Regions from separate parts of the Delftia tsuruhatensis genome, predicted to be linked through region 1. Evidence: riboswitches for the same ligand, from Rfam matches in the RefSeq annotation. Region 1 holds a riboswitch; the other holds the start of a gene.
What was found. A riboswitch is a leader RNA that binds a small molecule or an ion and turns the genes downstream of it on or off. The one in region 1 is predicted to bind cobalamin.
Positions count from the first base shown of each region.

Region 2: another riboswitch for cobalamin. It lies ahead of L1Z78_RS04330 (TonB-dependent receptor); the one in region 1 lies ahead of L1Z78_RS14170 (TonB-dependent receptor).

Region 1 covers NZ_LR813084.1:3,112,886-3,128,665, forward strand. Annotated here, with positions in the region: gene L1Z78_RS14130 (TonB-dependent siderophore receptor) at 1-2,251, opposite strand, end outside; gene L1Z78_RS14135 (FecR domain-containing protein) at 2,342-3,295, opposite strand; gene L1Z78_RS14140 (sigma-70 family RNA polymerase sigma factor) at 3,298-3,777, opposite strand; gene L1Z78_RS14145 (hypothetical protein) at 4,071-4,823, shown strand; gene L1Z78_RS14150 (AAA family ATPase) at 4,855-7,044, opposite strand; gene L1Z78_RS14155 (AAA-like domain-containing protein) at 7,041-8,294, opposite strand; gene L1Z78_RS14160 (hypothetical protein) at 8,336-9,175, opposite strand; gene alkB (DNA oxidative demethylase AlkB) at 9,436-10,086, shown strand; cobalamin riboswitch at 10,168-10,476, shown strand; gene L1Z78_RS14170 (TonB-dependent receptor) at 10,639-12,720, shown strand; gene L1Z78_RS14175 (ABC transporter substrate-binding protein) at 12,726-13,751, shown strand; gene L1Z78_RS14180 (FecCD family ABC transporter permease) at 13,738-14,826, shown strand; gene L1Z78_RS14185 (ABC transporter ATP-binding protein) at 14,823-15,596, shown strand; gene L1Z78_RS14190 ((2Fe-2S) ferredoxin domain-containing protein) at 15,583-15,780, shown strand, end outside.
Region 2 covers NZ_LR813084.1:928,954-944,733, forward strand. Annotated here, with positions in the region: gene L1Z78_RS04255 (aminotransferase class I/II-fold pyridoxal phosphate-dependent enzyme) at 1-349, opposite strand, end outside; gene L1Z78_RS04260 (FAD-binding oxidoreductase) at 346-1,887, opposite strand; gene L1Z78_RS04265 (transporter substrate-binding domain-containing protein) at 1,884-2,702, opposite strand; gene L1Z78_RS04270 (transporter substrate-binding domain-containing protein) at 2,699-3,616, opposite strand; gene L1Z78_RS04275 (transporter substrate-binding domain-containing protein) at 3,710-4,489, opposite strand; gene L1Z78_RS04280 (lysozyme inhibitor LprI family protein) at 4,791-5,177, shown strand; gene L1Z78_RS04285 (ADP-ribosylglycohydrolase family protein) at 5,140-6,108, opposite strand; gene L1Z78_RS04290 (NADAR family protein) at 6,105-6,638, opposite strand; gene L1Z78_RS04295 (sugar kinase) at 6,743-7,675, opposite strand; gene L1Z78_RS04300 (SPFH domain-containing protein) at 7,662-8,753, opposite strand; gene L1Z78_RS04305 (NUDIX hydrolase) at 8,842-9,576, shown strand; gene L1Z78_RS04310 (threo-3-hydroxy-L-aspartate ammonia-lyase) at 9,608-10,573, opposite strand; gene L1Z78_RS04315 (helix-turn-helix transcriptional regulator) at 10,602-11,237, opposite strand; gene L1Z78_RS04320 (YbaK/prolyl-tRNA synthetase associated domain-containing protein) at 11,299-11,781, shown strand; gene L1Z78_RS04325 (CHAD domain-containing protein) at 11,840-12,733, shown strand; cobalamin riboswitch at 12,789-13,042, shown strand; gene L1Z78_RS04330 (TonB-dependent receptor) at 13,274-15,391, shown strand; gene L1Z78_RS04335 (ABC transporter substrate-binding protein) at 15,400-15,780, shown strand, end outside.

The DNA of each region.
Region 1 (15,780 bases):
CGAAGCTGGTTTTTCCGTCCAGGCGGTAGTCCCTGGATGCGTAGGAGGTCGCCTGGACCCGGTGGCTCCAGTGGGAATCCGGCCGGTACTCGACATAGGCGGTCAGCTTCAGTGGCGGAATCCGGTAGCCGGTCATGTCCTGATAGCTGCCAGCGCCCTGCGGCAACTCTCGCCCCTTCATCCAGGTGAAGCTGCCGCCGGCGCTCCAGCGGTCGTCCTCGCTGAAGTAGTCCAGGCCACCTTCCAGGCCGTGGATTTTCTCCTTGGTCCGAAGCAGGGTGAGCCCGTTGTTGAAGCTCTGCACGCCGCCAAGATCGGAGCGCGACTGGAAAGCGCCCAGGTTGGCGACGACATTGGAGAACTTGCCGCGCCAACCTATCTCGGCGGTATGGGTCTTGACCGCTTGCAGGTTGGAGTTGCCAATGTTGAAGCCCAGGTTCGCATTGCGCACCACCACCCCGATATCGGGCAGCTCGAAGCCCTGGCTGTAGGACGCATAGAACTCCTGCCCCTTGACCGGTGTGAAAACGGTGCCCAGGTTGTAGGTCCATGCACCGTATTTCACGGTACCACCCGCCACGGATTGGGGGCTGGGCGCCCTTGATTGGGACAGTGGCGTGAAATCGTCGAAGCTGGCCTGTGCGCGGTCATGGCGCACGCCACCCTCTGCCGACCACCGATCGTTGAACTTGTGCTGCAACTGGGCAAACGCGCCAAGGCTGCGGGTGGTGACGGGGGGCATGTACATCAGGCGGCCGATCTTGTGGAAGACAAGCCCTCCGCTGGCGTCATAGGCCTTGGGGTCGAAGATGTCGATGGGCATGTCGGTGCGCTCGTGATTGAAGTCGGCGCCCCAGATCAGCAGGCTGTTCCTGTCCTTGCCCAGAGGCGTCTTGAGGGTCAGGCGCCCCCCGAAGACGTCGGAGTTCTGCATGGACTGGTCCACATTGGCACCTCGGACCGGCACCGCACGGGCGTCGAACGGTGCGAAGCGCGTGTAGAAGTCCCGGTAGTAGAGCTGTGCGGCCAGCGTGCTGCCGGCAAAATCACGGTTCTCGTAATCGAGTCCGAGCATGGTGTTCCTGATCTGGTTCTGATCGGACAGCACCAGCCCCCTGATCGGCCTGGCTGACGCCGTGCCGGCCGGCAGCCGTGCCACCGAAGGGTCGGACGCATAGTCTGTGTCCTGGTTGGCGTTGTAGTGGCTGGCCGACAACTGCAGTCGTTGGGTGGCATCGAGCTTGAAGCCGACCTTGGCCGAGGCGTTGTAGACGCTGGAGTCGAACAGATCACCCTGGCTGGGCTCCGGTGCAATGCGGTTGCCATTGGCATCGTAGGATCCGCCGACATGCCTGCCCCCCAGGCTCACCGAGTAGTCGACCACCTCGCCGCCTCCAGAAAGGTAGTGCTGCACTTCACCGCCGAGCCCGGCGCCTCGCAGCTTGGATAGCGGAGCGGAACCCGTCACGATGGTTTGTGCCTTGGCCTCTCCGGACGGGCGTTTGGTGCGGATGGAGACAACCCCGCCGGCCGCACCGCTTCCGTAGATGGCGCTGCTGCCGCGCAGAACCTCGATCTGCTCGACATCCACCGGATTGATGTTGGCGAGATTTCTCGAGGAGTCCCGATTGGTGTTCAACGGAACGCCATCGACCAGGATCAGCATGTTGCGCCCGCGCAGCGTCTGGCCGTAGTCGGTGATGGTGTGGCTGGAGTCCGCCATGCCCGGGACCACCTTGCTGAGCAAGGTGGCAAGGCTGTCCGAGCCCTGGCGCAGTTGCTGCACTTCCTCGGCCTCGAGAATGCTTACCTGACGGGATGGGGCCACGAGGTTGTTCTGCGTGCGCGCCGTCACCGTGACGGGGGCCAGCTCCAGCGCATCGCGCACGGCCTCGGGCCCGGGCGCTGCAACGGGCTGCGTCTCCAGCAGATAGTTGCCCGGGCTCACCCTGCGTACAGCAAGGCCTGTGTTCCCGAGCAGGTAGGCGAATCCTTCGTCAATGGAAAATGCCCCCGACATGCCTGGCGCGCTCAAGCCTTTGAGCCGGTCCAGGTCCATGCCCAGGCTGACACCCGCCTGCGCGGCAAAGGCCATCAGGGCCGGGCCGAGCGGCCCCGCCTGAACCTGGTAGGTCTTTGGCGAGCTGGTGCCGGCCGTGCCGGCGGCCTGGGCCAGGGGCGATTGCAGGAGCATTGCCGTGGTCAGGGAGAGGGCGGCCAGGGCCGTGGCGCGCAAGGGGCTGGTGTGCATGTCGTTCGATCCTCGTAGCTGTCGAAAGGGTGGAATTCACCCCCCTTGACAGGCGAGGTCGAAAAACAGGACAGCGTTCGCAAAAAAAGCCTAGCGGCGCGTGATCGTCACCCAGTACCGGGTGCGCGTGCGCACGCGCACCGGCAGGCTGTTCTCCAGCAGGGCCAGGATGCCATCCGTATCGCGAAGCTGGTAGCTGCCCGAAACGCGCAGGTCGGCCACCTCTGCATCGCAGCCCAGCAGGCCTTGGCGATAGCGGCCAATCTCTGCGAGGAAATCCCGCAGCGGCAGGTTCTCCGCATGGAGCACGCCCTGCGTCCAGGCATCCGGCCGGATGGCCAGCGGCATCACCGGGCCGGCGCCGCGGCCATCGAAATCCAGTTGCTCGCCGGCGTTCACCACCCACGGGGCAGGGGAGTCGGCAGGCATGACACGCACGGCACCTTCCAGCACCGACAAGGTGGTGCCGTGCCCATGCTTGCGCACGATGAACCGTGTGCCAAGCGCCTGCATCCGGCCGTCCGCCGTCTGCACGATGAAGGGCAGGGCGGCGTACTCCGTGGCGTGCGACGTCTCTACGAGAATTTCTCCCGCGTGGTGGCTGATGTACCGCGCCTCGCGGTCCAGGCGCACGCTGATGGCAGAGTCCGTATTGAGCAGCACCCGGCTGCCATCGGCCAGCGTGAGTGTGCGCTGCTCGCCCTTGGCTGTCCTGTAGTCGGCCGTCCACTCCCGCCAGGGCATGTGCTGACAGGCAAGCCATCCCAGCGCAGGAGTGGCTGCTGCCAGGGCCGCCGCACGCAGCACATGGCGGCGCGTGCCTTTCGGGCGGCTCCGATTCAGGACAGCCATGCCGACCGCGGCGGGCACCGAACCCATGCGATCCTGCAGCTGCTGGGCATGTTGCCAGACATGCTCATGCTGGGAGCTCTGGTTGCGCCATCGTGTCAGAGCGGTCTGCTCGACCTCGCTGAAGTCGGAGGCATGCCTGCGGGCCAGCCAGCGGGCCGCTTCATCGAGGATGCGTGGATCGGCAACCGACATGGTCAGCCGTGGAGCATCACTTGCAGGCATTGGCGAAAGCCCTGCGCCATGTAGCGTGTCACCGTGCGTACGCTCAACTGCATCTGTGCGGCGATCTCCTCGTAGGACAGTCCTTCCAGTTGGGACATCAGAAACGCCGTGCGCACCTTGGCGGGCAATGCATCGAGAAGTGCATCCAGCTCCTGCAAGGTCTCCAGAAGGATGGCGCGGGCCTCCACCGACGGCGCACAGGCCTGCGGCAGCAGATGCAGGGATGCCAGATAGGCCTGCTCCAGCGAGCGGCGCTCCAGGTGATTGACCAGCAACCGCCTGGCCACCGTCGTCAGGTAGGCCCTGGGCTCATGGATCTCTACTATCGCTTCGCCTTTTGCGCCGGCCCAGATGCGTGTGAAGGTGTCCTGGGCCAGATCCGCCGCATCGCTGCGATTGCCCAGCTTGCGCTGCAACCATGCGACCAGCCAGTGATTGTGCTGGACGTACATGCTGCCCAGCGCATGGCTGGCGGCGTTGTCGGTCGATGGGGACACGGGCCTTTCCTCGGTGTATCGATGAGGTTGGCATTCTACCCAACTGATATGGATTCTCATTTGCATTTTCTGCGCCGCCGGATGTCTGTCCCGAAGAATTCAAGTAGATACGATGTATATTATGTTAAATCAAATACGAGAATCCACATCCAGGAACATGCTCCGGTAACAATACGCGAGAAAAATCGAACCGTACGGTGGCTGGCCGCCGTGCACGAGTCCTCATTCACCACTCCATGCCTCGCGCCATGCACGCATGCATTTCTGAACCGGGCAAGCGCCTGGCTGGTCTCCTTGCCCCATTGACTGCCTGTGGCCTGGCGCTGGCGGCACTGCTGGCCGCCGGCCCGACGCAAGCGGCCCGTCCGATGATCACCGACGATGCCCGCATCGTCGATCCGAAGTCCTGCCAATTGGAGAGCTGGACGAAGTTCAACCGCGACAGCACCGAATACTGGGCGCAGCCCGCATGCAACTTCACGGGCAATCTCGAACTGGCGATCGGAGCGGCCCGGGGCAAGAGCGACTTTGGCGTGCGCACCACCGACGTCCTCATCCAGGGCAAGACCCTGTTCAAGACGCTGGAGCCCGACGGATGGGCCTGGGGCCTGACCGTGGGCAATGTGCGCCATCCAGACATCCACACCGGCAACAACCTGATCGGCGATGTCTACGTCAATGTGCCCGCGACCTTCGCGTTCAAGGACGACCGCCTTTTCCTGCACACCAATCTCGGCTGGCTGCGCGAAAAGCAGGTCGACCGGAATCGGATGACCTGGGGTCTTGGCACGGAAGCGCAACTGAGCCCGTCGACCTGGCTGATCGCCGAGACCTTTGGCCAGAACCAGGGTCGGCCGTTCTATCAGATGGGTCTGCGCTACTGGCTGGTGCCCAACCACGTCCAACTCGACACCACCTATGGCAACCGGGCCGGCAGCGGCACGCAGGAGCGCTGGTTCTCCATCGGGCTGCGCCTGCTGTCTCCGGCTTTCCTGCCTTAGGATCCCGCAGCCGCGCCCTGCCCCCTTGGCTTCAGGGTGGCAGGGCTTGCAGCTCCTGGCGCAGCAGCAAGGCTGTTTCCTGTGGCTCGAACTGGCGTTGCAGCAACGGAATGGTGAAGCTGTAGCGCGCATCGTGCACGCCCTGGGCGGTGTCCCTACGCAGCACGTAGGCCAGTTGCAGGCGGGACAGTGCGCGGCGCAGGGCCTGTGCCTGACCCGTGGCACCGCCCTGTGAATGCACCAGGGCATCGAGCGCATTCAGACTGGTCCAGCCCTGCTGGGCCGTGTGGTAGACCGCGATGCGGTCCAGGCGGCAGGCGTGCTCGTCGGTGCTCAGCCTCCCCCAGCCAACCAGGGCGTCCTGCACGGGCTGGGACGCCAGGGCCTGGCTCAGGTGGCGCTCCTCGATCACACGCTCGTCCGGGCCCAGCGCTTCCAGGCACTCCTGGCAGAGAATGGCCACGAGATTGGCACGCCTGCCACTGGCCTCGATCAGGCGCTCGACCAGTGCATCGCTGGCAAACCCCAGGCGCAGCCTGCGCAGGGGCTCGGTCGCCAGTGCGTGGCAGGCGGCCGGCTCCAGTCCGCCGATGGCCAGGATTTCACCAAAATTGCGCAGCGGCGACTGGTAGTCGAGCAATGCCGCCGCATACAGGTCCCAGAATCCGGCAAGCATGAACCAGCAGCGGCCCTCCTCGCTCAGTGCCCGCAGTGCACTGAGCTGGGGGTAACCATGGCGGGCTTCATCCCGGAAGAACAGGTCCGCTTCGTCGATCAGCAGGTACAGGCGCATGCCCTGCGATTGCGATTGAAGGTGCCCGATGATCTCCTCCAGCGGCGCCGTCACCGGCAGCCCGAACTGCGCGGCCAGGCGGGGAGCCAGGCGGTGGTCGCGCAGCGAGATGTAATGGCAGGCCACCGAAGGATGCTCCTGCAACCGCCGCTGCACGGCCTTGAGTAGGCTGCTCTTGCCAAGCTGGCGTCCGCCGACGACCAGATAGTTGGCCGGCTCGCGGTTGAGCACGCGGGCGAGCAGGCGCTCGCGGCCGAAGAACACATCCTCGCGTGTCACGCCGCCACGGGTCTGGTAGGGCGATATGCGCGTGACCTGCAGTTGCCCGGACAGCAGCCGCAGCAAGACCTGGACAGGCTCGCCGCCCACCAGCCACTCGGTCTGGCAGGGACTGTCCAGGACCACGTGCAGGTTGGCGCGGTCCTGCGCATGCCGCAGCAACAGCGGCATGGGGGACTGCGGATGCTGGGGACTCAGAATGAGCACCACATCGCCGCCGGTCTGCAACAGGCGCAACTGGCGGACCAGTTCGCCCTCGTCCAGTTCGGGCGGAGGCACGTACACCAGGCAACGGCCCAGGGCCACCGGCAACTCGGACGGCAGCGTCCATTCGAACATATCACCAGGCAAGGCCCATTCACCTTGCGCCGGCTTGCAGGCTGCGGGCAGGCGTTCGGCCAGTGCACGGACGCGGGCGCCGGGGCCGGCGCGGTCCAGGCGCAGCGCGCGCTGCCAGTCCGGCAGGCGGATGCCCGCAGCGCGCAGAACGGCGGACCGGCGGCCGGTGAGCCTGAGCAGCCGATCGAGCTGGGGGAGATGCTGGTAGGGTTTGCGGCGCAGGCTCTGCGGCTTGAGCTGCGCCGGGCCTATCAGGGGATGGCGCAGCAGCCACAGCGCGGCCAGAGCGATGAACACCAGCGCGCTGGTCCAGATGATGCGGCGCAGCCAGTCGAAAGGATCATGCTCGGGCTGGCCCGGCGCCTGACTGCAGTTCAGCGGCAGGTAGCGCGGCGGAACGGGGGGCTGGCCGGCCTGGCAATTCCAGTTCTGCCCATGGCTGTCGACCTCCAGCAAGGCTTGCGTGCCAGACAGTACGCCCAGACTGGCGTCCTGCACGATATCCACCTGCAGCACATAGGGTCGGGGCGAGGTCATGCGCACCACGGGGGCAGCGATGGCGGGGGCCAGGGCAGCGATGTCCTGCGGCCAACGCTCCTCCTGCCGAACATATTCCGTCAGGGCCAGGCGCCAGACGTTGATCTCGTTCCAGACCCGCCCGGCGCTTTCCGCCCCCTGCAGGCTGGCACGGGTGGCAGGGTTGTAGCCGGGCAGGAGGATGGCCGTTCCGATGAACAGCGTCGCCGCCGCCAGCAGCGCGGCACGCCAATAGGGTCCGGGCAGCCAGGTCCGCCGGCTTTCGCCCGTCATGCCTGCAATACCGCCTGGGCGGCTTCGCGGGCGATGTCGCAGCGCCAGTGCAGATGGGCGCCCTCCCCGGTTCCACGCACCTGCAGCAGGTTGCCCCAGAACAGACGCCTGAGCATGGCATCCTGCAGATAGGGGCGCGCACGGCCCAGGCAGGCCGCACCCAGCAGGCCGCGCAATTGCTCGCGTGCGGCCGGGTCCTGCACCAGGGGCAGCAGGGTCTGCCACAGGCGCGCGCTGGCCACCAGGTGCGCGCGCAACAGGGGCGAGTGCACGGCTTGCACGGACACCCCCTGCTCCATCAACCATTGCAGGGCTTCTTCATAGAGGGCGGGATGCCCTCCGGTGAGGTCCTGCAGCGCCTGGATGACGTCAATCGGCCAGTGTGTGCCGGGCCAGTGCTGGTGCGCCATGAGCCTGAGATCTTCCAGTGTCGGGTCCGGCCAATGGGCCACCTGGCCGATGTTGAGCAGCGAAAGGTCACCGCTGCGGTACTTGAGATCGGCCAGCGCCTCACTGCCGCACAGCAGCAGATGCAGCCGGCCGCTGTGCATTTCGCTGAGGCTGCGCAGAATGCCTGCCAGCGTCTCGCGCAGCGCCGCCGTGCCCTGCTCGAAGCGGCTGACCAGGCAAAACAGCCGTCCGCCGGCGAGCAGGCGCTTTTCCAGCAGTGCCTCGAACTCATAGTCGGAGCCGACCTCGCCCAGCCCGCACTGGCGTGCGAGGGCCGCAAAATAGTCGGATGCTTCCGTGCTCACGCTGTAGGGCGGCTGGATATGGAGCACCGCATCGGCGCCATACTGAGCGCGGGCGCGCAGCAGCAGCTCCTGGCGAAACGGCGGCTGGCCCCAGTGGGCGGGCGACAGCAGCATGGTGATGGCGTAGGGCCTGGCCTGGGCCAGTTGCAGGAACAGCCTGTCCATGAAGCCCGCGAAGGGCTGGGCTCCGGTGGCCGCCGCCTGCAAGGGAAATTCGGTGGCGAACCCCGCCGCGGCAAACAGGCGATTGGTCTCGGCCTCGGTCAGGCGCAGGTACCGAGCACAGGCCGCCAGCCGGTCGCGCGAACGTGGATTGGGCAGGGAGACGCCATTGCGCCAGTTGTTGACGGCCTCGCGGCTCAGTCCGATCTCGGTGGCCACGCCCGAAGCGCTGGCACGGATGCGGCGCATGTACAGACCCAGCAGATGGCCGAAATCCTCGTGGGCACCGGCGGCCACGGTGGCCCCCTGTTCGATGGCGGAAGTCGGTGTCATGTCTTGTGCAATTTGTTTCATTCTGGCGAGCGGCGATTGTCTCAGGATGCGGTGTCTGCGCCGCCCTGCCCCCGAAACTCGCGCCGTGCCCGGGCCATGCGGTACAGCGGCAGCAGCACGGCCAGCACCAGGCCCAGGGGCAGCCAGAGCCACAGGTGCCGGCCCCGCAATGCCAGCGCGACGACGACGGTGAAGGCCAGTGCCTGGAACAGGCCGCGCAGTCCGGCCCGCAGCACGAACAGGCCCACGATGCCATCCACGGGAGAGACGCCGCTCTCGCGCAGGCTGGCCACGGTGTCCAGCAATGCCTGCACCGACTCCTTTGCCTCGCGCTCACGCTGTTCATCGCGTTCGCGCAGGCGGGCCAGCGCCATAGGCTGGGCGGGGTCGCTGAAAGCCGTGCCGTCCGCTCCCCGTTTGCCGTCACTGCCGGGGCCCTCGCCTGCAGCGGGGTAGATCTTGCCTTCGGGATCGATCAGGATCTGACGCTGCGGATACTTCGCCAGCCAGGCGTGGTGGGCGATCCATTGCGCGCCATCGAAATGGTAGCGCTCGCTCTCCCCCACCTGGTCGTGGAAGACATGCAGCACGGCCGACTGCAGCCCGTGCTGGAACAAGGTCTCCAGCAGGTGCCAGGGCATGCCCGCCGTGGTGCGGGTGTCAAATGCCAGCTCCAGATGCTGGGGATGTCCCAGGGCATGGGCATTGCCCCAGTCGTCATCCCACAGCGCCGCACGTTCCAGCTGCGGGTCGAGTTCATGGATCCAGCGCTCGGCCTGCTCCCATGACTGACAGGCCAGGTATTGGCAGATAAGCTGCACCCGCCGCAGTTGCAGGGGCGTGTCGAAGAACAGGTACAGGGTGTGGACGTTGCTGGACATGCGGGTCGCCGGCCTTTGAAGGCGCCTGTGATGCGAAGTGGATGGCGCGATTGTTTACAGGTATGCGGCGCCTTGCCCTCCCCGGCCTGTCCAGCCGGAGGCGGCCCGGTTGACGTGCTGTCCACCGCCGAAGGCCCGCAAGATTCGGGAGGCGCTCCCGTGCCCGCGGGCCTAGACTGCAGGCGTTGACCTTCCTGCGGCCACGACCGACTCGTTTTTCTTCGCTACACCGCTTCCGCGATGCCCCTTGATGCGCTGACATGAGCACACTGGATCTCTTTGCCGACGAGCCGCCCATGGGAACCGAAATGATCGGCCCCCAGTCCGTGGTACTGCGCGGCCATGCCCTGCCCTGCGTCCCGTCCCTGCTCGCGGCGCTGGAGCGCGTCATGGTCGGCGCGCCCTTGCGCCATCTGGTCACGCCGGGCGGCTTCACCATGTCGGTGGCCATGACCAACTGCGGCACCTTGGGCTGGACCAGCGATCGGCGCGGCTACCGCTACAGTGGTGTCGATCCGCTCAACGGTCGGCCTTGGCCCGCCATGCCCGCCGCTTTCCTGCAGTTTGCACGCGATGCTGCGGCAGCGGCGGGTTTCGGAGGTTTCGTGCCCGACGCCTGCCTGATCAATCAATACCTGCCCGGCAACCGGCTGTCATTGCACCAGGACCGTGACGAGCGCGACCTGGATGCGCCCATCGTGTCGGTGTCGCTGGGCATGGCGGCCATTTTCCTGTTCGGCGGGTTGGCACGCTCGGACAAGCCCGCCAGGGTGGTGCTGCAGCATGGCGATGTGCTGGTCTGGGGTGGAGTGGACCGGCTGCGCCACCATGGTGTGCTGCCGCTCAAGGACCAGCCTCATCCACTGCTGGGCGGGCGGCGCATCAATCTCACGTTCCGCAAGGCGGGTTGAGTGCTTGGCGCCCGTGCATGCCTTGGCCGTCGCCATGCCCTGCCTGGATGACCGGGCCGCTGGCTATAATGCGCCGCCTGCAAAGGCATCCGTGCAACAGGTGTCCGCATGCCAGCCATGTGGATGAAACGGGAACAAGGTGACTGCCTGCATATGCCATGGTGCGCATGCCGGCACAGGCCTTGGCTGCCCCCGCAACGGTAGACAAGTCAAGGCGTTCCATGCCTGCCCCGCCGATTCCGATATCGGCGATGGCAGGCCGTCACTGGGCCAAGGGCGTGGGCTGCATCATGCAGCGCCGCGTGTGGCCCGGGAAGACGGAGCGCCGGTGGGGGAAGACTCTCTCGCCGCTTGTGAGCCCGGAGACCGGCCTGCTGCGTTCCGCGCCTGCGTGTCTGGCGTTTTCTCGACTGTCTGCGGGGTGCAGATGGCAATGTCCTGTCCCCGTTCCTCCCGCGCTGGCTGGAGGGTTGGCAGTGCCTTGCTTTCGCATCAGATGGTCGAAGACCGATGTTCGAAATGCATTCCTTCTCCTCTCGCCACCGCGAGTCCGTGTCCCCTTCCTTGGTCCCTCGACCGAGCCCGCTGGCCCTGGCCTGCGCCTTTCTTTGCCTGCCGTTGCAGGCACAGACCGTACTGCCCGAAGTCCAGGTCTCGGGTCAGGCAGAGCGCCTCGGGCAGCAACTGGCCCGGCCTGCGCACACGGCCAGTCATACCGGCGTCTCCAACCAGCAAGTGCCGGCAGGCGTGGATGGCGTCTCGGCCGAGCAGGTACTCGAGCGCGGCGACCATGGCCTGGTGGAGGCCATCACGCGCACCGTGGGCCTGAGCTCCAGCGGCTCTCCGGGCAACGGCGGCCTTTCCTTCAGCAGCAGGGGCTTCGCGGGCGTGAATTCCGTGGGCGTGGCCGAGGACGGCATGGTGCTGGGCGTGGCCGCCGGCACCACGGCCTATCCCGGCGATAGCTGGGGCTATGAGCGCATCGACGTGCTGCGCGGCCCTGCCTCCCTCATGTATGGCAGCGGCACCATGGGCGCCACCATCAACGCCATCCGCAAGCAGCCCAGCCGCACCAGTTCGGCCGAGGTGCTGCTGGGCGCGGGCACGGACGATACGCTGCGCCTGGGCCTGGGCGCCACCGGGGCACTGGGCGCTCACGCCAGCTACCGCATCGACAGCTACACCGCGCGCAGCGCGGGCGAGCGCGACCTGGACCAGTCACGCAGCGGCAAATTCATGAGCACGCTGCGTTTCGAGCCCACCAGCGACCTGCTGGTCGACCTGATCGCCGACCGCAGCGTGCAGAAACCCAGCCGCTACTGGGGCACGCCGGGCCTGGACGGCAAGGTGGTGGAGGCATTGCGCGATCGCAACTACAACGCCGAAGACAGCATCGTGCGCTATGCCGACGAGCGCCTGCGCGCCAAGGTGCAGTGGAAGGCCAATGACTGGCTGACCGTGCGCAACGAGCTCTACCACGTGCAGTCCGACCGCCACTGGCGCAACATCGAGTCCTATGCCTTCAATCCGGTGGCCGGGACCGTGGCCCGTTCGGACTACCTGGAGATCCTGCATGACCTGGAGCAGACCGGCAACCGCCTGGGCCTGAACGTGGATGGGGGAGCGCACAAGCTGGCCATGGGCTGGGAAGCGGCCCGCATCAACCTGCGGCTGTCCAACAATTCGCCCTATCGCGGCTCCTCCACGATCTCTGCCTGGGACCCGGCACATGGCAGCTGGGTCAGCCCCGATGTCACCGCCCCCAAGACCGAGACCGGAGTGACCCAGCATGCGCTGTACCTGGAAGATGCCTGGCGCATCGGCGGCCGCTGGCTGGCCATGGCCGGCCTGCGCCGCGATGTCTATGATTTTTCCAGCCATTCCCTGGTGGGCGCCGCGGATTTCAACAAGACGCTGGCTGCCACCTCGTGGCGCCTGGGCCTGACCTACGAACTGGCCCGCGACACCCATGCCTATGCGCAGCTCAGCTCCGGGCACGACCCCGTCACCAGCCTGGTGTCGCTGAATCTGGCCAACAGCGCCTATGCGCTGAGCAAGGGACGCCAGGCCGAGGTGGGCATCAAGCAGCAGGTGGCGGACGGGCGCGGCGAGTGGACGCTGGCGGTATTCGACATCCAGAAGGACGACATCATCACGCGCGACCCGGACCGCCCGGCCATCTCCATCCAGGGCGGCAGTCAGTCCTCTCGCGGCGCGGAGTTCACCGCCGCTTTCCAGGCCACACCCGCGCTGCGCCTGGAAGGCAACCTGGCCTATACGGACGCGAAGTTCGACAAGCTCGTCGAGGCCGGCGGCAACCGCGCGGGCAACCGTCCGATGAATGTGCCCAGGACCACGGCCAATCTCTGGGGCCACTATCGCGTGGGGGCCTGGCAGGCCTCGCTGGGCCTGCGCCATGTGGGGGAACGCTTCGGCAACAACGCGAACACCGTGTCCCTGCCCTCCTACACCGTGGCCGACGCCGCATTGAGCTGGCAGATGGATGCGCGCACCACGCTGAGCCTGATCGGCCGCAACCTCACCGACAAGATGTATCTGGGCTCCAGCTACGGCAGCCAGTTCCTGATCGGGCAAGGCCGCCGCTTCGAGATCGCGGCCCACATCCGCTTCTGACGGCCATGGCGCGCCTTGCGAGACTTCGACGCCTGTGCGCCATCGGCGTGGCAGCGGCCTTGCTCATGAGCGGCTGCTCACGCGGTGGGTCCGAGACGCAGGAGCCTGCACCGGCCCCGCAGGCGGCCGTGACGGTCGACGTCTGCGGCAGCCCCGTGACCTACGCCAGCACGCCGCAGCGCGCCGTGACCCACGACGTGAACATCACCGAGATGTTCCTCTTCCTGGGTCTTGGCGAGCGGCTCGTGGGCTACAGCGGCATCACGGCGGCCAAGGAGATCGACCCGGCCCTGCGGGACGCGCTGGCCCGCGTGCCCCGCCTGGCGGAGCGCGAAATGAACCTGGAGGCCATCCTCGGCGCTTCGGCCGACTTCGTCTTCGGCGGCTGGAGCTACGGCTTTCGCCAGGGTCAGGTCACGCCCGAGCTGCTGCAGCGCCATGGGATCGCCTCCTATGTGCTGTCCGAATCCTGCATCCGCATGGGACCGCGCAGCCAGGTCGCTCTGGAGGATGGCCTGACCGATCTGCGCAACTTGGGCCGCATCTTCCGCATCGACGAGCACGCCGGGCACCTGGTGCAGGGCCTGGAGCGCGATCTGGCGGATCTGCGCCGACGCATGCAGGGCGTGCAGCGGCGGCCTTCGGTCTTCGTCTACGACAGCGGACAGGACATTCCCGTCACCGTGGGCCGCTACGGCATGCCGCGCGCCATGATCGACGAGGCGGGCGGGCGCAACATCTTCGACGACCTTCCCAGCAACTGGCCGGCGGGCAACTGGGAGGACGTGGTGCAGCGCAACCCGCAGTGGATCGTCATCATCGACTACGGCCAGCCCCATGCCCAGGGCAAGATCGACTTCCTGCTGTCCAGGCCCGAGCTGGCCGGCGTCGATGCCATCCGCGAGCGGCGCTTTTTCGTGATGAGCTACGCCGAGGCCACGCCCGGGCCGCGCAACATCGCGCGGGCCCGTGCCCTGGCACAGGCCCTGCACCCCCAGCGCATGCCGGCGCCAGACCATGGCGGGCGCTGAAGCGCGCAGGCCCGGTCGCCATGGCGCCGCCCGTGCCTGGTGCATGCTGCTGGCCGCGGCCCTGCTGCTGGCCATGACGCTGGCCGTCACCTGGGGGCCGGTGGACATGCCGGCCGGCACGGTCTGGCGCATCGCCGGGGGCCGGCTGCTCCAGGCCCTCGGAGCCGGGAACGCTCCTGCGCTGGAGGGCATCACGCCGCAGCACCAGCAGATCGTCTGGCTGATCCGCATGCCGCGCGTGCTGCTGGCGGCCCTCGTGGGCGCGGGCCTGGCCGTGGTCGGCGTGATCATGCAGGCCATGGTGCGCAATCCCCTGGCCGACCCTTACCTGCTGGGCGTGTCCTCGGGCGCTTCCGTGGGCGCGGTCTCCGTGCTGGCCTTCGGGGCGCTGGCCTCGGCCGGCATGTACGCCCTGACCGCCGGCGCTTTCGCGGGTGCACTGATGGCCACCGTGGCCGTCTATGCACTGGCCCGCGCCCAGGGACGCATCCATGCCACGCGGCTGATCCTGGGGGGCGTGGCCATCGGCTATGTGCTGGCCGGCGTGACCAGCCTGATCACCCTGTCCTCCGGCCAGCGTGACCTGGCCAACGCCCTGCTGACCTGGACGCTGGGCAGCCTGGCCGGAACGCAATGGGAGGAGCTGGGCATCCCCGCCACCGTGCTGGTCGCCGGCCTGCTGTGGCTGGCGCTGCAGACGCGCCCGCTCAACGCCCTGCTGGCGGGCGACGAGGCTGCTGCCACACTGGGCGTGGATACGGCGCGGCTGCGGCGTGCGCTGTTCCTGGCGGTGTCGCTGTTGACGGGCACCATGGTGGCTGTCAGCGGTGCCATCGGCTTCGTGGGCCTGATCGTTCCCCATGCCGCGCGCATGCTCGTGGGTACGGACCATCGCCGCGTGCTGCCGGTGGCGGCCCTGGCCGGCGCCCTGCTGCTGGTGCTGGTGGACCTGGTGGCGCGCACGGCCTTCGCTCCCATGGAGCTTCCCGTAGGGGTGATCACCTCGCTGATCGGCGGTCCCTTCTTTGTCTGGATGCTGGTGCGCCAGCCGGTGCAAGGGGAGCGGCGGCCATGATGCTCGAAGCCCGGGATCTTTCCTGGAGCGCCGGCCCCCGGCGTATCGTGGACCAGGTCCACCTGGGCTTGCAGGACGGCGAGTGCCTGGGACTGATAGGTCCCAACGGCAGCGGCAAGTCCACGCTGCTGCGCATGCTCTACCGCGTTCTGCGGCCGGACATCGGCTGCGTGCTGCTGGAGGGGCGCGACATCCAGGACATGACGGCGCGGCAGTTCGCGGCCCAGGCCTCGGTGCTGGCCCAGGAGTCGCCGCACGGTTTCGACTTCACGGTGCGGGAGGCCGTCTTGATGGGCCGCATCCCTCACCAGTCCCCCTGGGCCGGAGACAGCGTGCAGGACCTGGCCTGCATGCGCCAGGCACTGGCCCAGGTGGGCGCATCGTCCCTCGAGGAGCGCAGTTTCTCCAGCCTCTCCGGTGGCGAGAAGCAGCGCGTGCTCGTGGCCCGGGCATTGGCCCAGCAGCCACGGCTGCTGCTGCTGGACGAGCCCACCAATCACCTGGACATACGCCACCAGCTGGAGCTGATGGCCCTGGTGCGCAGGCAAAGGGTCAGCAGCATCGTTGCCCTGCACGATCTCAACATCGCAGCCCATTACTGCGACCGCCTCCATCTCATGGAGCATGGCCGCATCGTCGCCCAGGGCACACCAGCCCAGGTGTTGACGCCGGCCACCATTCGCCAGGTCTACGGCGTGGCGGCCGAGGTGGACATCCACGCGGCCACGGGCCGCCTGCGCATCAGCTTCATTCCCGATGAAAACCTCTGACGCCTTCCCGGCTCCCTCCTGCTCAGGTCTTCCCGATGCCGTGGTCGTGCTCGGTCGCGGCGGCACCGGTGCCGCGTCCCGGCAAAGCCTGACCGACCTGGCCGAGGCACTGCGCGACATGCTCGAGCCCGCCTGCCAGGTGGTCGCGGCCTTCGTGGACAAGGCATCGCCCTCGCTGCCCGAG
Region 2 (15,780 bases), 2.2 Mb from region 1:
CGTCCAGCGTGGCTGCCAGCGCGTTGTAGATCACCTGCTTGCCGCCGTTGCTGACGATGATCTGCCCGGCGTCGAAGTCCAGCCCGTTCTCGCGCCGGTACTTGGCGCTGATGGCCTGGCGCAGCGCGGCCGTGCCGGGCGTGGGCGTGTACTTTGTCTCGCCACGGGCCAGGGCTGCGATGGCGGCCTGCTTGATGGGCTCGGGCGTGTCGAAATCGGGCTCGCCCGTGGTCAGCGCAATGATGTCGCGGCCCTGGCGGGCCAGGGCCGTGGCCCGCGCGCTGGCCGCTGCATTGGGCGAAAGCCTGACGCGCTGCACGCGCTGCGAAAGGGGAAAGGGCGTGGTCATGGCGTGGTGCCTTCCTGGAATGCGGCGGCGGGCGTTGGAGATGCATGCGGTAAAGAGTGCGGCAACCCATGCTGCAAACCGTCCGGCAGGGGCTGCAGCACCTTGCCGGGATTGAGCAGGCCCAGCGGGTCGAAGGCCTGCTTGAGACGCCGCATGAGCTGCAGCTCCACGGCGCTCTTGTAGCGGGGCAGCAGGTCGCGCTTGGTCTGGCCCACGCCGTGCTCGGCGCTGATGGAGCCGCCATGGGCGTGCACGCTGTCGTGCACCACCTCGTGGATGGCTTCTTCCTGGGCGAACAGTTGCGCCGGCGTGCTGTCCGGCGCGTGCGACACGTTGTAGTGCAGGTTGCCGTCGCCCAGGTGCCCGAAGGCCACGGGCCGCACGGCGCCAAAGCGCGCCTGCAGCAGCGCGGCCGTGGCCGCGAGAAAGTCGGGGATGCGCGAGATGGGCACCGACACGTCGTGCTTGATGTTGCCGCCATCGCGCCGCTGGGCCTCGCCCAGGGCCTGGTCGCGCAGCCGCCACAGGGCCTGGCTTTGCTGCAGGCTCTGGGCAATGGCGGCATCGGTGACCAGGCCGTCCTCGAAGGCCTGGCCCACCACGTCCTCGAAGCGCTGGCGCGCATGGGCCTCGCCCTCGCTGTCGGACAACTCGATCAGCGCATACCAGGGCGCCTTGAGCGCCAGCGCAATCGGCTGCTCGGGCACATGCCGGGCTATCAGGCCCAGGGCCGTGTCCGACATCAGCTCGAACGCCGTCAGGCTGGCGCCGAAGCCCGCCCGCGCCTGGCTGAGAAAGGCCACTGCATCGCGTATGCAGCCAAAGGCCAGCAGGGCCGTGTGCTGGGCGCGGGGCAGCGGATGCAGGCGCAGCGTGGCCGCCGTGATGATGCCCAGCGTGCCTTCGCTGCCCACGTACAGGTCGCGCAGCGCATAGCCGGTGTTGTCCTTGCGCAGCCCGCGCAGGCCGTCCCAGATGTCGCCCTCGGCCGTCACCACTTCCAGGCCCAGCACCAGCTCGCGCGCGTTGCCGTAGCGCAGCACCTGGGTGCCGCCCGCGTTGGTGGACAGGTTGCCGCCAATGGTGCAGCTGCCCTCGGAGCCCAGGCTGAGCGGAAACAGCCGGTCCGCATCGCGCGCTGCCTGCTGCACATGGGCCAGCACGGCGCCGGCCTCCACGGTCAGGGTGTCGTTGTCGGTGTCGATGGCGCGCACGCGGTTCAGGCGCGCCAGCGACAGCAGCACGGCGTGGCCCGAGGCGTCGGGCGTGGCACCGCCCATCAGCCCGGTGTTGCCGCCCTGGGCCACGATGGGCGTTCGGTGGGCGCGGCACAGGCGCACCAGCTGCGCCACCTGGGCCGTGTCGGCGGGCCGTGCCACGGCCAGGGCCTGACCCGTGAGGCGGCCATGCTGGTCGGTCAGGTAGCCGGCCGCATCGGAACCCGTGAGCACATGGGCGTCGCCCAGGGCGTGGCGCAGCGCGGTGACCAGGTCGGCGGGGCCGGTGATGTGGCCGCTGGTGCTGGTGTGGGTGCTCATGCGGGCGCCTTCCTGAACTTGTCGTGCAGCTGGTGCAGCAGCGGCGTGGGCGTCATGCCGTTGCGCTGCTCCACCTCGATCAGCCAGCCCGTGCGGTGCCAGTCCTGCACGATGCGGTCGATGGCCGCCTGCGTGTCGGACTCGCCCTTGCGCAGCCAGATCACCGAGGGCGAGGGAATGATGTCCGCGGGGGAGACGATCTCGTAGTCCTTCCAGTCCGCATTGCTGGCCACGAGTTCGCGCAGCGTGGGGCTGACGTGCACGGCGGCCGCGCAGTTGCCGCCCTTGAGAGCCAGCAGCGACTCGGGCTGGCCCCGGAAGGCCTTGATCTGGGCGCCGTATTGATCGGCCAGCGGCTTGGTGAAATTGCTGCCCTGGGACACGCACACGGGCTTGCCGCGCAGGTCGTCCCACTGGCGCACGCCGCTGCCCTTCTTGGCGATGGCGGCGCCGCCGACTTCCTCGAACGGCGTGGGCACGAAGGACAGGATCTCGCTGCGCTCCTGCGTCCACTGCATGTTGGCGATCAGGATGTCCACCTTGCCCTGCTGCAGGAACTGCACGCGGTTGGACGGCTGGACCTGCACGGTCTCCACCGCCACGCCCAGGCCCTTGGCCACGCCTTCGGACAGCTGAACGTTGTAGCCCACGTGCCTTTGCGTGACGGGGTCGATGGTGCCGAACGGCGGCCCCGAAAGCATCACGCCCACCACGATCTTGCCGCGCTGCTTGATGCGGTCCAGCGTGGCGTCGGCATGGGCTGCCAGGGTTGTGAGGGCCAGCAGGGCTGCCAGTGCGGTGTGAACCGGCTTCATGGCTTGGCTCCCTTGGCGGCGGCAGCCTGGGTTGCCTGCGCTTCGGCCTGCGCTGCCGCATACACCGCGAAGTCGTAGGGCGCGCGGTCGAACTGGCCCTTCAGCGCGCGTTCATGGCGCTCGGCGATCCAGGTGTCGGGCACGCCGCTGGCGCGGGCCACCTTGAGCAGAAAACCCGTGCGGTGCCAGTCCTGGATGGCCTTGTCCACAAAGGCCTGGGTGTCGGCCTCGCCGCGGCGCGTCCACACCACGGTGGGCGAGGGAATCAACTGGTCCTGCGTGCCCAGTTCGAAGTCCTTCCACTCGGCTGCATTCGGGCCGGTGAGCTTTTCATAAAGGGCGGGCTGGATATGGACCGACGCCGCGCAGGTGCCGCCCTTGAGCGCCAGCAGCGACTCGGGAATGCCGCGCAGGCCCTTGACCACGGCGCCATAGCTCTCGGCCAGGGGCTTGGCGAAGTTGCTGCCCTGCGACACGCAGGCCACCTTGCCGCGCAGGTCCTCCCAGCGCTTGATGCCGCTGGCCTTGGCCACCAGGGCGCCGCCGCCGATGAGGTCATAAGGCGTGGGCGCGAACGAGAGAATCTCGCTGCGCTCCTGCGTCCACTGGATGTTGGCGATCAGCAGGTCCACCTTGCCGCTTTGCAGGAACTGCACGCGCGTGGAGGCCGTCACGGGAACCGTCTCCAGCGACACGCCCAGGCGGCGTGCGATGTCGGCGGCCAGCTCGGTCTGGTAGCCGCCGGTCTTGCCGGTGGCGGGGTCCAGCACGCCGAACGGCGGGCTGGCACCGTCGATGCCCACGGACAGCTTGCCGCGTTGCTTGATCTTGTCCAGCGTGGCATCGGCGTGGGTGGCACCGGCGCCCAGCAGCAGGGCCAGGGCGGCGGCAAGGGGGGGAAGAAGGCGAGGCATGCGTGAATCCATCAGGGAACGGAAGGCCCGGCCCCGTCTTGCGGGGCCTGGGCCTGGGTGGTCGAAAAGGGGGGGCGCCGTGGCGGCCGGCGGTCAGCTTGCGGACTTGAACTTCGCCTGCAGCTCAGGCAGCAGCGGGTTGGCCGGCTCTATGCCCACACGCTTTTCGGCGGCGATCAGCCAGCCCGTGCGGTGCCAGTTCTGCACCACCTTGTCCACGGCGGCGATGGTGTCGGCCTCGCCCTTGCGGGTCCAGACCACGGAGGGCGCGGGCAGCACCTCGGTGGCGATGGGGGCCGAGTACTGCGCCCATTCGGGGTTGTTGCGCAGCAGCGGGTAGATCAGCGTGCTGTCATGCACGGCGGCCACGCAGTTGCCGCCCTTGAGCGCCAGCAGCGAGTCCGACGAGCTCTTGTAGCCATGCACCTGGGCGCCGTACTCGCTGGCCAGCGGCTTGGCAAAGCTGCTGCCCTGGGACACGCACACCGGCTTGCCGCGCAGGTCTTCCCACTTGGCAACGCCGCTGCCCTTGCGCACGGCGGCAATGCCGCCCACGCGGTAGAAGGGCGTGGGCGCGTAGCCCAGGGTCTCGGCACGGTCGGGGTTCAGCTCCATGGAGGCGATCAGCAGATCCACCTTGCCGGCCTGCAGAAACTGCACGCGCGTGGCGGTCTGCACCTGGACCAGCTCGGCCTCCACGCCCAGGCCCTTGGCCAGGGCGCGCGCCAGCTCGGGGTTCCAGCCCACCAGTTGCTGGGTGGACGGGTCGATGGAGCCGAAGGGGCCGCCGTTGACCAGCACGCCGATGGTGACCTTGCCGCGCTGCCTGATCTTGTCCAGGGTCGCGTCGGCATGGGCCGCACCGGCCACCATGGCCAGCGCCAGGCAGATGAGGGAACGGGGGGAGGCAATGGGATGGCGGGAGCGGCCGGGACGGATGAAGGCGGGGAGATGCTGCATGGCGGATCGGGAACCGACGGAAGATGGGTACGCAGGCATCTTGCGGTGCCCCCGGGGCTGGAGCAACAAAGCTTTGCGAGCATGCATATGCGCTTTGCTTCGCTGTGCGGGCGCAGGCAATGGCCCGTGCGCCGCCATGCTCCGTACTTTCCCTGCCACGGGGGGATGGTGTAATCGCGGCACACTGCCATCGCCCGCCCAGTCCGCCTCACCCATGACCAAAGTCCTCGCCTTTTTCGCCACCGCCGCGCTGCAGTTGTGCTGGGTGCCCCACGCCATGGCCGCCAGCTGCGAGGACGGCGCCACCAACATGTCCGAGATCCGCGCCTGCCTGGCCGAGCAGAACAAGTCCGCCGTGAAGGAGGCCTACGTCGAGCTGTCCCTCAAGCTCAAGGCCCGCATGCCCCAGGCCTCGGCCGCCCTGGAGGAGTCGCAGCGCAACTGGGTGCAGTTCGCGCGCAGCTCCTGCGACTTCTATGCGGAATTCAACTCGGCCACCTGGATCCGGGAAGACGCGCGCGCCAATTGCATGGCCGATTTCTCGCGGGCACGCGTCAAGGTGCTCAAGGCCTGGGAGAACCAGCTGGACAAGAAGCCCTGAGCTGCCGGGCTGCCCGCCACAGTGATTCGGCCATGGCACCGATCTCATGGCCCTGGTGCAGCCGTTGCAGCCAATGCCCTGGAATGCCGCTGGCGCCGTGGGTGGCGCCAGCGAGCTGGCCGGCGATGGCGGCCGTGGTGTCAGCGTCGTCACCCAGGTTTGCGGCCTCCAGCACGGCTGCCTCGAAGCTGTCGTGGCGGGTGCAGCACCACAGCGCCGCTTCCAGGCTGTCCACCACATAGCCGCTGCCCCGGATCTGCGCGGCGCTCTTGTCCAGGTATCCTCCTGCGGCGATGTCTCTGATACGGGGGCTGTCGGTGGCGGAGACGATATCGCACAGGTCGAGCACCTGCGGCAGGGGCAGGCCGCTCAACGCCCGGCTCAGCGCCACTGCGAACAGGCGGCAGGCCTGCAGGCATTCAGGGGCTGCATGGGTGGTGCGCGAGCTGAGTTCGGCCATGCGCTGCACCAGATCTTCGTCCTGGCCGAAGAACATGGGAACGGGTGCCAGCCGCATCAATGAGCCGTTGCCGGCCTGGTCCGGATCGGGCGAACCGGCCAGGGGATCGCCGCAGGCCAGGAAGCGCTGGATGGCGGCCTTGGTGGCCATGCCGATATCGAAGCAGTTGCCGGTCGAGCTCCAGTAGCCCCATTCGTACCAGTTCGCATAGCGCGTCATCTGGTCGTGCGCGTCGCAACCGCTGCGCTGGAGCAGGCTTTCGGCCAGGCACAGGGCCATGGAGGTGTCGTCGGTCCACTTGCCGGCGGGCAGCGAGAACGGACCGCCGCCCACCATGTCGGTCAGCGGCGCAAAGCTGCCGCGCGGCTGGAATTCCAGCGTCGTTCCCACGGCGTCGCCGCAGGCCAGGCCCAGCAGGGCACCACGGTATCGGTCCAGCGTGTCCATGGCCATGCCTGTGCTCCCGCTCATGGTTGGTCAGGAGCGGTGCCGCGCAGCCGCGCCCGCACCTGCATCAGCGCAAAGCCCAGCAGATTCAGTCCCTGCCAGCGCGCGGGGTCGGTGGCGCGCACATCGTCGGCGGCCAGGCCGATGCCCCAGATGGCGTCCACGGGGCTGGCTTCCACCAGCACGCGTTCGCCCGTGTTCAGCAGATAGCGGGCCAGGGCCGGATTCTGGGAAAACTTGGCCTCGTTGGCGCGCACCACGATGCCCATGCGCGCGGCTACCCAGGCCGCTTCATCGAAGCCCTGGATGCCGCGCCCCAGCTTCTTGGCCTCGCCCGGCGTGCGGCAGCGCACGATGGCGGCGTGCGCCGCCTCGTCGCCAAACAGCCGCGCCTTGCCCGCCATCATGAAATGCTCGGCCGTGGGGTAGTGCTGGCCATCGACCTCGAAGCCGGCCTCGAACCACTGGCTCAGGCAGCTCTTGCCGATGGAGCCGTCGGCGGCGGGTTGATGGCCCCAGAAGGGCAGCCAGCGCGGGGTGAAGCCCTGGGCCATGGCGTGCAGCAGATCCTGGACGGACTGCGGCGGGGATGTGGTCAAGTCATTCATATCGTCCAGGCGTCGCCGTTGCATTGTCTGTAGGGCTTGCAGCATAGCCATCACACCACCAGACAGCCCTGCCGGTCCGACAAGCCGATCGTGGCCTCCATGCCCGCCGTGAACTGCAGGTAGTCGGCTTCCATGCCGTCGGAGAAGATCACGCCGTGGTCGGGCATGCGCGAACGCAGCGTCAAAGGCTGGCCGGCGGTGACCTGGCCGTAGACCAGCTCGGCCGTGGAGGAGCGGCTGGGAAAGGGTTCGCGCACGGCGAAGTCCAGGCGTTGCGCGTCCCAGGCGAAGGGCTGGTAGCCGAAGTCCGCAGAGGTGCCGCGCACCGCGCAGGCAATGCCCATCGATCCCGTGACGATGCTCTTGATCCAGGCCGACGAGCCCAGCCCCGTGGCGACGATGAGGCCCGAGGACGACTGGGACTCCTGCCGGTCGCCCAGCGCGATGTCGTACAGGGCCGAGGTATGGCTGCGCGGGCCGATGAACAGGTCATTGGCGGCGCGCAGCACCTGTCCGTCGGACAGGCGCGCCTCGGCCAGGGTCACGGCCCGCGTGGGGCGGCGGCCGGCGGCCACGTCGCCCAGCAGGCTGTCCAGGTCGCCGGGGCCGAAGGGCAGCAGCAGGCCGTCCCAGCGCGCGGGTTCGGGGTTGACGCCGATCAGTGGCTGGCCGTCCAGGTATTTCAGGGTGTTGGCCACCATGCCGTCCTGGCCCAGTGCCACCACGATGTCGTCGGCGCCGAAGACGAAGTTGGGCACCAGGGTGCGGTCCACGATCTGGTAGCGGCCGCGTGCCTCCAGCGCCTGCACCACGGCCTGCAGGGCGGCGGCGTAGGCGGCGCTTTCGCGCAGGTAGTCGCCGAAGTCGGCGCCCAGGTGCTCGATGTAGAAGCGTGCCTGGGACAGCGTGTGGTACCGGGCCACCAGCTCATCGAGCCGCGTGCGGCGCACCACCAGCACGGTCTTGCGGTCATTGGCGTTCACGGCGGCTCCTTGCGGCCTCGCTGGAGGGCGCTGCGGTGGGGGGAGCAGGGACCGCTCCTGCCCCGGCACCCGCACCCATCAGCGACTGCAGCAGCTCGGGCGAGACGTTGAGCTGGCCGATGCGCTCGGCCTTCTCGGCGATGCCGCCGAAGGCCTGGGCGATGAGCTGGCCCGGCTGCATGCCGGCCGCGGCCAGGGCCTGGACGGTACGCGGATCGGCCTTTTCCAGCGCGTCCATGACGGCGCCCACGCGGTAGGCCTCGGCTTCGGCCAGGGTGCGGCTGTTGGCGGCCTGGCCTGCGACGAAGTCCTTGCGGCTGCTCTCCAGCGCCACGTCGGCGGCCATCTGTTCGGCGCGCAGCTCGTTTTCCTTGCGCATCTGGGCGGCCCGGGCTTCGAGCTGGGCTTCGCGGATCTGGCGCTTTTTGCGCTCGACGGCCACGTCGGTGTCGAGTTCGTTCTGGCGGATGGCGCGCTCGTTCTCCACGGCGGCCATGCGGCGCGCGTAGACGGCGTCGTCGGCGGCCTTGAGATTGGATTCGCGCGCCTCGGCTTCCAGTGCGCGGGCGATATCGGGCGTGGGTTTGACGGCCATGACCGAGACGCCCAGGATTTCCAGCCCCAGGGCCGCGATCTCGGGCTGGGCGGCCAGCTCGCGCTGGGCCGTGCGGGCGATCAGCGCCGAGGAGCGCAGCGCCTGCTTGAGCTCCAGCGCCTGAACGGCCTGCTGGACGATGACCTCGGCCTGCATGGTCACGCGGTCGCCCAGGCGCTGTGGGTCTTCGGACAGGTATTTCCGGCCGTCCTGTGCCAATGCGAAGTCCATCAGCGTGGCGGTCTGGCGCGGCTCGCTGATGCGGTAGGTGACCTGGCCCTGCACGGTGACGCTCTGGAAGTCGGCCGTCACCAGCTCCAGCATGAAATGGCAGTCCTGGCTGCCCACGGGCACGGCCACCAGGGTGGTGGTGGGGGCGTAGTAGAAGAACGACTGGCCCACGCCTTCGCGCACCACCTTGCCGGCGCGGAACTGCATGAGGTGGACCGTGGGCTGGGACTTGATGAAACGGATGCCGAACATGCTGCTTCTCCTTGAGAGTTGTTCTGTACAACTTATATGGGTTGCACAGTACAACTTAAAATCCGGCACGTCAAGCACAATCCATCCCATGGCCACGAAAAAAACCTCTCCCCCGCAAGGCGCGCTGGACTTCCAGCGCCCGTTCACCACGGTCGACGTGGTCATCTTCACGGTGGCGGACGACGCGCTGCAAGTGCTGCTGGTGCAGCGGCCCACGGCGGGGAACGACCCTTTCCCGGGACTGTGGGCGCTGCCCGGCGGCTTCGTGGACGTGCACCAGGATGCGGACCTGCTGGCCTGCGCGCGGCGCAAGCTGCTGGACAAGACGGGCGTGCAAAGCCCCTATCTGGAGCAACTGGGCAGTTGGGGCGGGGCGGCACGCGACCCGCGCGGCTGGTCGGCCACGCATGTGTATTTCGCGCTGATCCCGGGCCACGACCTGATCCTGGCCAAGGGCGCCAATGCCGCCGATGTGTCGTGGTTCGCGGTGGATGGGCTGCTGCGTGCGCCGGAGCTGGCCTTCGACCACGCGCAGATCCTGCGCGCGGCGGTGGAGCGGCTGCGCGGCAAGGTGGAATACACCTCGCTGCCGGCCTTTCTGCTGCCCGAGCCTTTCACGCTGCCGCAGCTGCAGCAGGTCTATGAGGTGGTGCTGGGCCGCCCCGTGGACAAGAGCGGCTTTCGCACGCGCATGATGGCCGCCGGCTTTCTGCTGGAGGCCGGCCAGGTGGAAGGTGCCTCGCGTCGGCCCGCCATGGGCTATCGGCTGGCTGATCGCAGCGCGCCCGTGGTGTTTCCGCGCACCTTCAGCCCGCGCGACTGAGGGACCTGAACGGCCCGCGCGGCGGCCCGGATCAGCCGCCCAGCAACTGGCAAAAGCGCTGCAGGTCCACGTTGCCGCCGCTGAGGATGATGCCCACGCGCCGGCCGCGCAATTCCTCGCTCCTTTGGCGCGCGGCGGCCAGGCCCAGGCAGCCCGTGGGCTCGACCACCAGCTTCATGCGCGTGGCCAGAAAGCCCATGGCATCGACCAGCTCGGCATCGCTGGCGGTAAGGATGTCGGTCACGTCGCGCTGGATGATGGGGAAGGTGATGCCGCCCAGGTGCTGGGTCTGGGCACCGTCGGCGATGGTCCTGGGCGTATCGATGTGGACGATGCGGCCTGCGCGCAGCGACTGCTGGCCGTCATTGCCGGCCTCGGGCTCCACGCCGTAGAGCGCGCAACCGGGGCTGAGCGCACGCGTGGACAGGGCGGTGCCCGACAGCAGGCCGCCGCCGCCCAGCGGCACGAAGAGGGCGTCCAGCGGGCCGGTTTCCTCCAACAGTTCCTTGGCGGCCGTGCCCTGGCCGGCCAGCACGTCGGCATGGTCGTAGGGCGGGATCAGGGTCAGGCCATGGCGTTCGGCCAGGTCGCGGCCGATCTGCTCGCGGTCCTCGGTATAGCGGTCGTAGTGCACGACCTGGCCGCCATAGCCCCGGGTGGCCGCGACCTTGGCGGCCGGCGCGTCCTGCGGCATGACGATGGTGGCGGGAATGCCCAGCAGCCGTGCGGCCAGCGCGATGGCCTGGGCGTGGTTGCCCGAGGAAAAGGCCACCACGCCGGCCTTGCGCTGGGCGGCACCGAAGCGCGAGAGCGCGTTGAAGGCGCCACGGAACTTGAAGGCGCCCATGCGCTGCAGGTTCTCGCACTTCAGGAAGACGCGTGCGCCCAGCGCCTCGTCCAGCGTGCGCGAGGTCAGCACGGGTGTGCGGTGGGCATGGCCCTGGATGCGCTGGGCCGCTGCGGCCACGTCGTCGTAGGTGGGGAGATGGTTCGTCATGGGGGTGTGCACTTAGCGAAGGAGGGGCCTATCTGGCGTAGCTGTAGACCGTGGCGCGCGAGACGCCCAGGTGGGCGGCGATGGTCTCCATGGAGCGGCGTACTTCGAGCAGGCCGGCGCCCTTGAGCTCGCGCACCAGGGCGCGCCGGTCCTCGGGTCTGAGGGCGCGCGGCGTGGTCGCCAGGCGGGCGGCGAATTCGTCGATGCGGGCGCGCAGGGCGTCGGTGCCTGCGCCGGCCGGCTCCAGCATCTCGCGGGCCGGCGTGTCGCCGCTGACGGCGGCAAAGCGGTTGAGCATGCCCTGGAAGCCCTGGAACATCGTCAGGTCCACATTCATGCACAGCGCGGCGATGTAGCGGCCCTCGGCGTCGCGGATGCCGATGGAGGTGCTCTTGGCCTGCCGGCCATCGGCGAACCGGTTGGGGTAGTTGGCGATGACCTGCTCGTAGCCGGGGTCGAGGATGCGGGCCAGGCCCAGTTCCGTCGCACCCTGGCCGACCTCGCGGCCCGAGAGGTTGTTGTGGATGGCCAGCACCGCATGGGAAGGGTCGAGCAGGTCGTGCACCACCACCTCGCAGAACGGGGCGAAGGTCTGGCCCAGGCCTTCGGCAATCTGCGCGAGCTGGTCCAGCAGCAGGCGCTGTTCGGGAGTTCGTTCTGTCATATTGGACATTTTGTTTTGAATTGGACAAAATGTCAAAATCAATGGCCTTCCAAATTCCCCCATGTTCGAAACCCTCGTGGAACTTCTGCAGACACAGGGCGCGCGCTTTCGCGTCCTGGAACACCCGGCCGAAGGCCGCTCCGACCTGGTGGCCCGCATCCGCGGCACGGAGCCGGGCCAGGGCGCCAAGGCCATGCTGTGCAAGAGCCGCGACGCGGCCGATGCGCAGCTCTACCTGGCCGTGCTGCCCGGCGACCGCAAGCTGGACTTCAAGCGGCTGGCCCAGGCCGTGGGCGTGCGCAAGGCCACGCTGGCCACGCCCGAGCAGGCCCAGGCCGCCACCGGCTGCGTCATGGGCGCCGTGCCGCCTTTCTCCCTCACCCCTGCCATCCGCCTGGTGGTGGATCCGGACCTGGTCGAACGCTTTGGCGAGATCGCCTTCAACGCGGGACGGCTGGACCGCTCCATCGTGCTGGACTCGGCCGACTATGTGCGCATTGCGCGGCCCGCGCTGCACCGCCTGAGCGGGGAAGGACTGGATTGACCCCTGTCAGCGCCGCGGACCACAATCATCGCCATCGGCATCCTCTGTCCCTTGCACCATGCCCGCCAACACCTCATTGCCAGACCGATCCCGACCTGACGCGGCCGGCTTTGTGCGCGCGGCACTGGCCAGCGCGCTGGCGCAGGTGCACACCCATGCACATGCCGTGGCCGCCGGGGGCGGCGAGGCCGAACCGATACACCAGCTGCGCGTGGGCCTGAGGCGGCTGCGCACCGTGCTGCGCGAATGCGCGGGGCTGGCACCCGCCATCCGTGGTGAATGGGATGCGCCCCTGGCCCGGGCCTTTGCATGCCTGGGTACGTTGCGTGACGCAGCGACCCTGGCCGATGTGGCGCAGCCCCTGCTGCAGGCGGCCGGTGCCCCCTTGTGCGAATGGGCGCCACCCGAGGCACCGCGCGAGGAGGCGGCCGCCGCGGTGCGCGAGCCGGGCTTCGTGCGGGCGCTGGCCGAGATCCAGGCGCTGGCGCTGGCGCCCGATGGCAAGGGGCGTGGCGGTTTTGCGGCCCTGTCCGCGTCCGGCACGCGCAGGTACCTGTCGCGGCGGCTGCGGCGCCTGCATCGCCAGGTGCTGCGCGATGGATGCCGCTTCGACGGCCTGCCGCTGGAAGAACAGCACCGCGTGCGCAAGCGGCTCAAGCGCCTGCGCTATCTGTCGGAGTTCGCGCGGGAGTGTGCGCCGGGGCTGTGGCCCGCCGGCAAGGGGCGGCGCTTCGCGCAGGCGCTGGCGCCGGCCCAGGACGCGCTGGGCCTGCACAACGACATCGCCGTGGCGTCGGACCTTTTCCGGGACGAGGCCGCCCGCGATCCGCGTGCCTGGTTCGCCGCGGGCTATCTGCAGGCGCATCTGGCCTCCAGTGCCCGTGCCGGGCGCCGCGCCCTGCGTGCCCTGGCCCGGGTCCCCGCCTTCTGGGACGGGGCGCATCAGCGATAATCCGCCGCTGGCGCATCGCAGGCGGCCCCCGGGGGCGCTGCGGCGCGCCGCTGCCGAGGGTGCCCCATGCCGTTCAACGGCCAGGGGTTCAACGGGAAGCAGGTGCGCGATGCCATCCACGGTGGCCGCTCGCAATGCCTGCGCTGCCCCCGCAACGGTCAGCGGAAATCAAGCTCCCCACGCCGGCGCTCCACGCGCTGCAAGCCACTGTGTCTCCAGGGACATGGGAAGGCGGGGAGGCCTGCCCGACGGTGCCCTGTGCACCCCAGGCATTCCGCAAGCCCGGATACCGGCCTTCGGCATGGCTTTCGGACGCCGCGGGAGTGCGCCTGTCCGGTCCGGCCCCTCCAGCCTGCGCTGCGGTGGCCGGCTCCGGCGTGCGCGCTGCCCGGCGAGGTTCAGACGATAGGCCCCGCGGGTGAGCGGGGCAGTTGGGTTCAACGCATGCGCTTCGCTTCCCGGGCTGCTGGTCCTTCCGGCCTTCTTTCCCTTCTTTCCCCCCTGCGGCCACTCGCGGTCGCGGCGTCTCTGGCCTGCTGCATGGCGGCGGCCGGCGCCGCTCAGCCGGCGCAGTCCGCCGATGACGCACTGGACGCCGTCTTCGTCACGGCCACGGCACGCCCCGAGGTCCGCAGCCGCATCGCGGGCACCACGCAGACCATAGACCGCGAGGCCATCGAGCGCTCCAGCGCGCGCTCGGTCACCGACCTGCTGGCCGAGAACGCCGTGGGCTTTCTCAGCGAATGGACGGCGGCCCAGACCTCGATGAACCTGCGCGGCGCCTCCACCGACGGCCAGGGGCGCGACTTCCGCAGCCAGGTGCTGGTGCTGGTCAACGGCCGGCGCGCGGGCACGGCCAACCTGTCCAAGCTCAGCCCCTCGGACGTGGAGCGCATCGAGATCGTGCGCGGCCCGTCCTCGGTGATCTATGGCAGCCAGGCCATGGGCGGCGTGGTCAACATCATCATGAAATCCGGGGCGACGGCGCCCGGCACGCGCGCCCAGGTCTCGGCCGGGTCGTGGGACCAGTGGCGCACCGATGCGCAGACGGCCGGCGCCAACGAGCGCTTCGACTGGTACGTCGGCGTCAGCGCAGGCGGGCGCGGCGACTACGAATCGGGCGACGGCGGCACGCGCATGGACAACACCGGCTGGAAGCGGCGCGGCGCCAGCGGCGCCCTGGGCTGGCAGCTGCACGAGCTGCACCGCGTGGAACTCAAGCTGCGCACCGACGGCATCTACAACGCGGGCTTTCGCGGATCGGGCGCCAACACCTACAGCCGCGACAACCGCAGCAACCGCTCGCTGGACCTGACCTACGAGGGTGCGCTGCCCGGCCAGCGCCTGAGCTGGCTGGCCCATCTGTACAGCTTGGCCGACATCGACGAGTTCAACTGGGCCTCGCCCGTGATCCGCTCGGGCAACAGCGCCGTGCCCGGCACCGCGCGCGACTACAACCACCGCCAGCTCGATGCCACGGGCCTGCGTTTCCAGCCCCGGCTGCGCCTGAGCCAGACCAACGACCTGCTCATGGGCTTCGACTGGGAGCGCAGCAGGCTGCGTTCGGACCGTTTCCGCGTGGCCATGCCGGGCGGCCCTTCCGGACAGGTCGCGCCCTACGACAACAACCAGACCGAGCAGGTGCATGCGCTGTACCTGGAGGACGCGCAGACGCTGTTCGACGACCGCCTGACCCTGCGCGCCGGCCTGCGCAAGACCTGGGGCACGACGCGCTTCGACGAGACGCCCCACCTGGCCCTGGCCCAGCGCAGCACGCGCGACTACGACAACCACACCTGGTCGGCCGGCGCCACCTGGAAGGCCACGCAGCAGCTGACGCTGCGCGCCGCCGCCTCCACAGGCTTTCGCGCGCCCACGGCCACCGAGCTGGCCTCCGACTTCACCGCCGTCGGCGGCGGCCGCACCTTCGGCAACCCCAACCTCAAGCCCGAGAGCAGCCGCCAGGTCGAGGTCGGCGCCACGCTGCAGCAGCCCGGCTGGCGCGTGGACACGGCCCTGTTCCAGAACACCATCAGCGACCGCATCATCACGGTCTCGCGCGGGGCCGCGACCAATACTTCGGACTACGCCAACAACGCGGCCGACATCGTGGCGCGCGGCCTGGAGCTGCAGGCCGATGTGGACTTGGCACGGGCGCTGGACCTGACCGGCCACCAGCTCAAGGCCTGGGCCGGCGGCTACTACCACTTCAGCATGCGCGACAAGGGCGCGGCGGCCTCGGCCAACACCGACAAGGTGCAGCGCATGTACCGCTACGAGGCCTCGGCCGGCCTGCGCTACGGGCGCGGCAGCGGGCGCCTGCAGGGCGACTGGAGCCTGCAGTTGGCCACGCTGCTGCGCGGACCCATGTGGTATGACACCGAAGAGGCGCTGCTCATCCCCCAGGGCGAGCCCGGCAGCACATTCATCCACCGCAAGGGCGCCTTCACGGTCTGGAACCTGCGCGCCGACTACCGCGTGACGCCGGGCGTCAAGCTGTTCGCGGCCGTGAACAACCTGTTCGACATCAACCGCCATCCGATCTTCATCGCGCTGGACCGCAAGCCCTGCATCGCCAATCCGGCCTACCAGAATGGCGGCTGCGGAACGTCGATGGCGGGCCGTGAACTGGTCGTCGGCCTCCAGGCCGAGTTCTGAGGCATGGCATGAGGCGATCCTGCTCCACACGCCGGCAATGGCTGCGCCAGGGTGCTGCGGCGGCCCTGGCCGGCGGGCTGTCCGGCGCCTGGGCGCAGGGTGCGCCCGTGGTGCTGCACGATGCGCTGGGCCGGCGCGTGGAGATCGCCACGCCGCCACGGCGCATCGTCTCCATCTTTTCCTCCAACACCGAGCTGGTGGCCTCGCTGGGGCTGCTGGACCGCGTGGTGGGCGTGGAGGATTTCACGCGCTTTCCGCCCGGCGTGGAGCGCATTCCCAAGGTGGGCGGGCGGCTGGGTTTCTCGGTCGATGCCCTGGTCGCGCGCCGGCCCGACCTGGTCATCGTCACGCCCGCGCGCCAGGCCGCGCACCAGCTGGTCGATCCCATG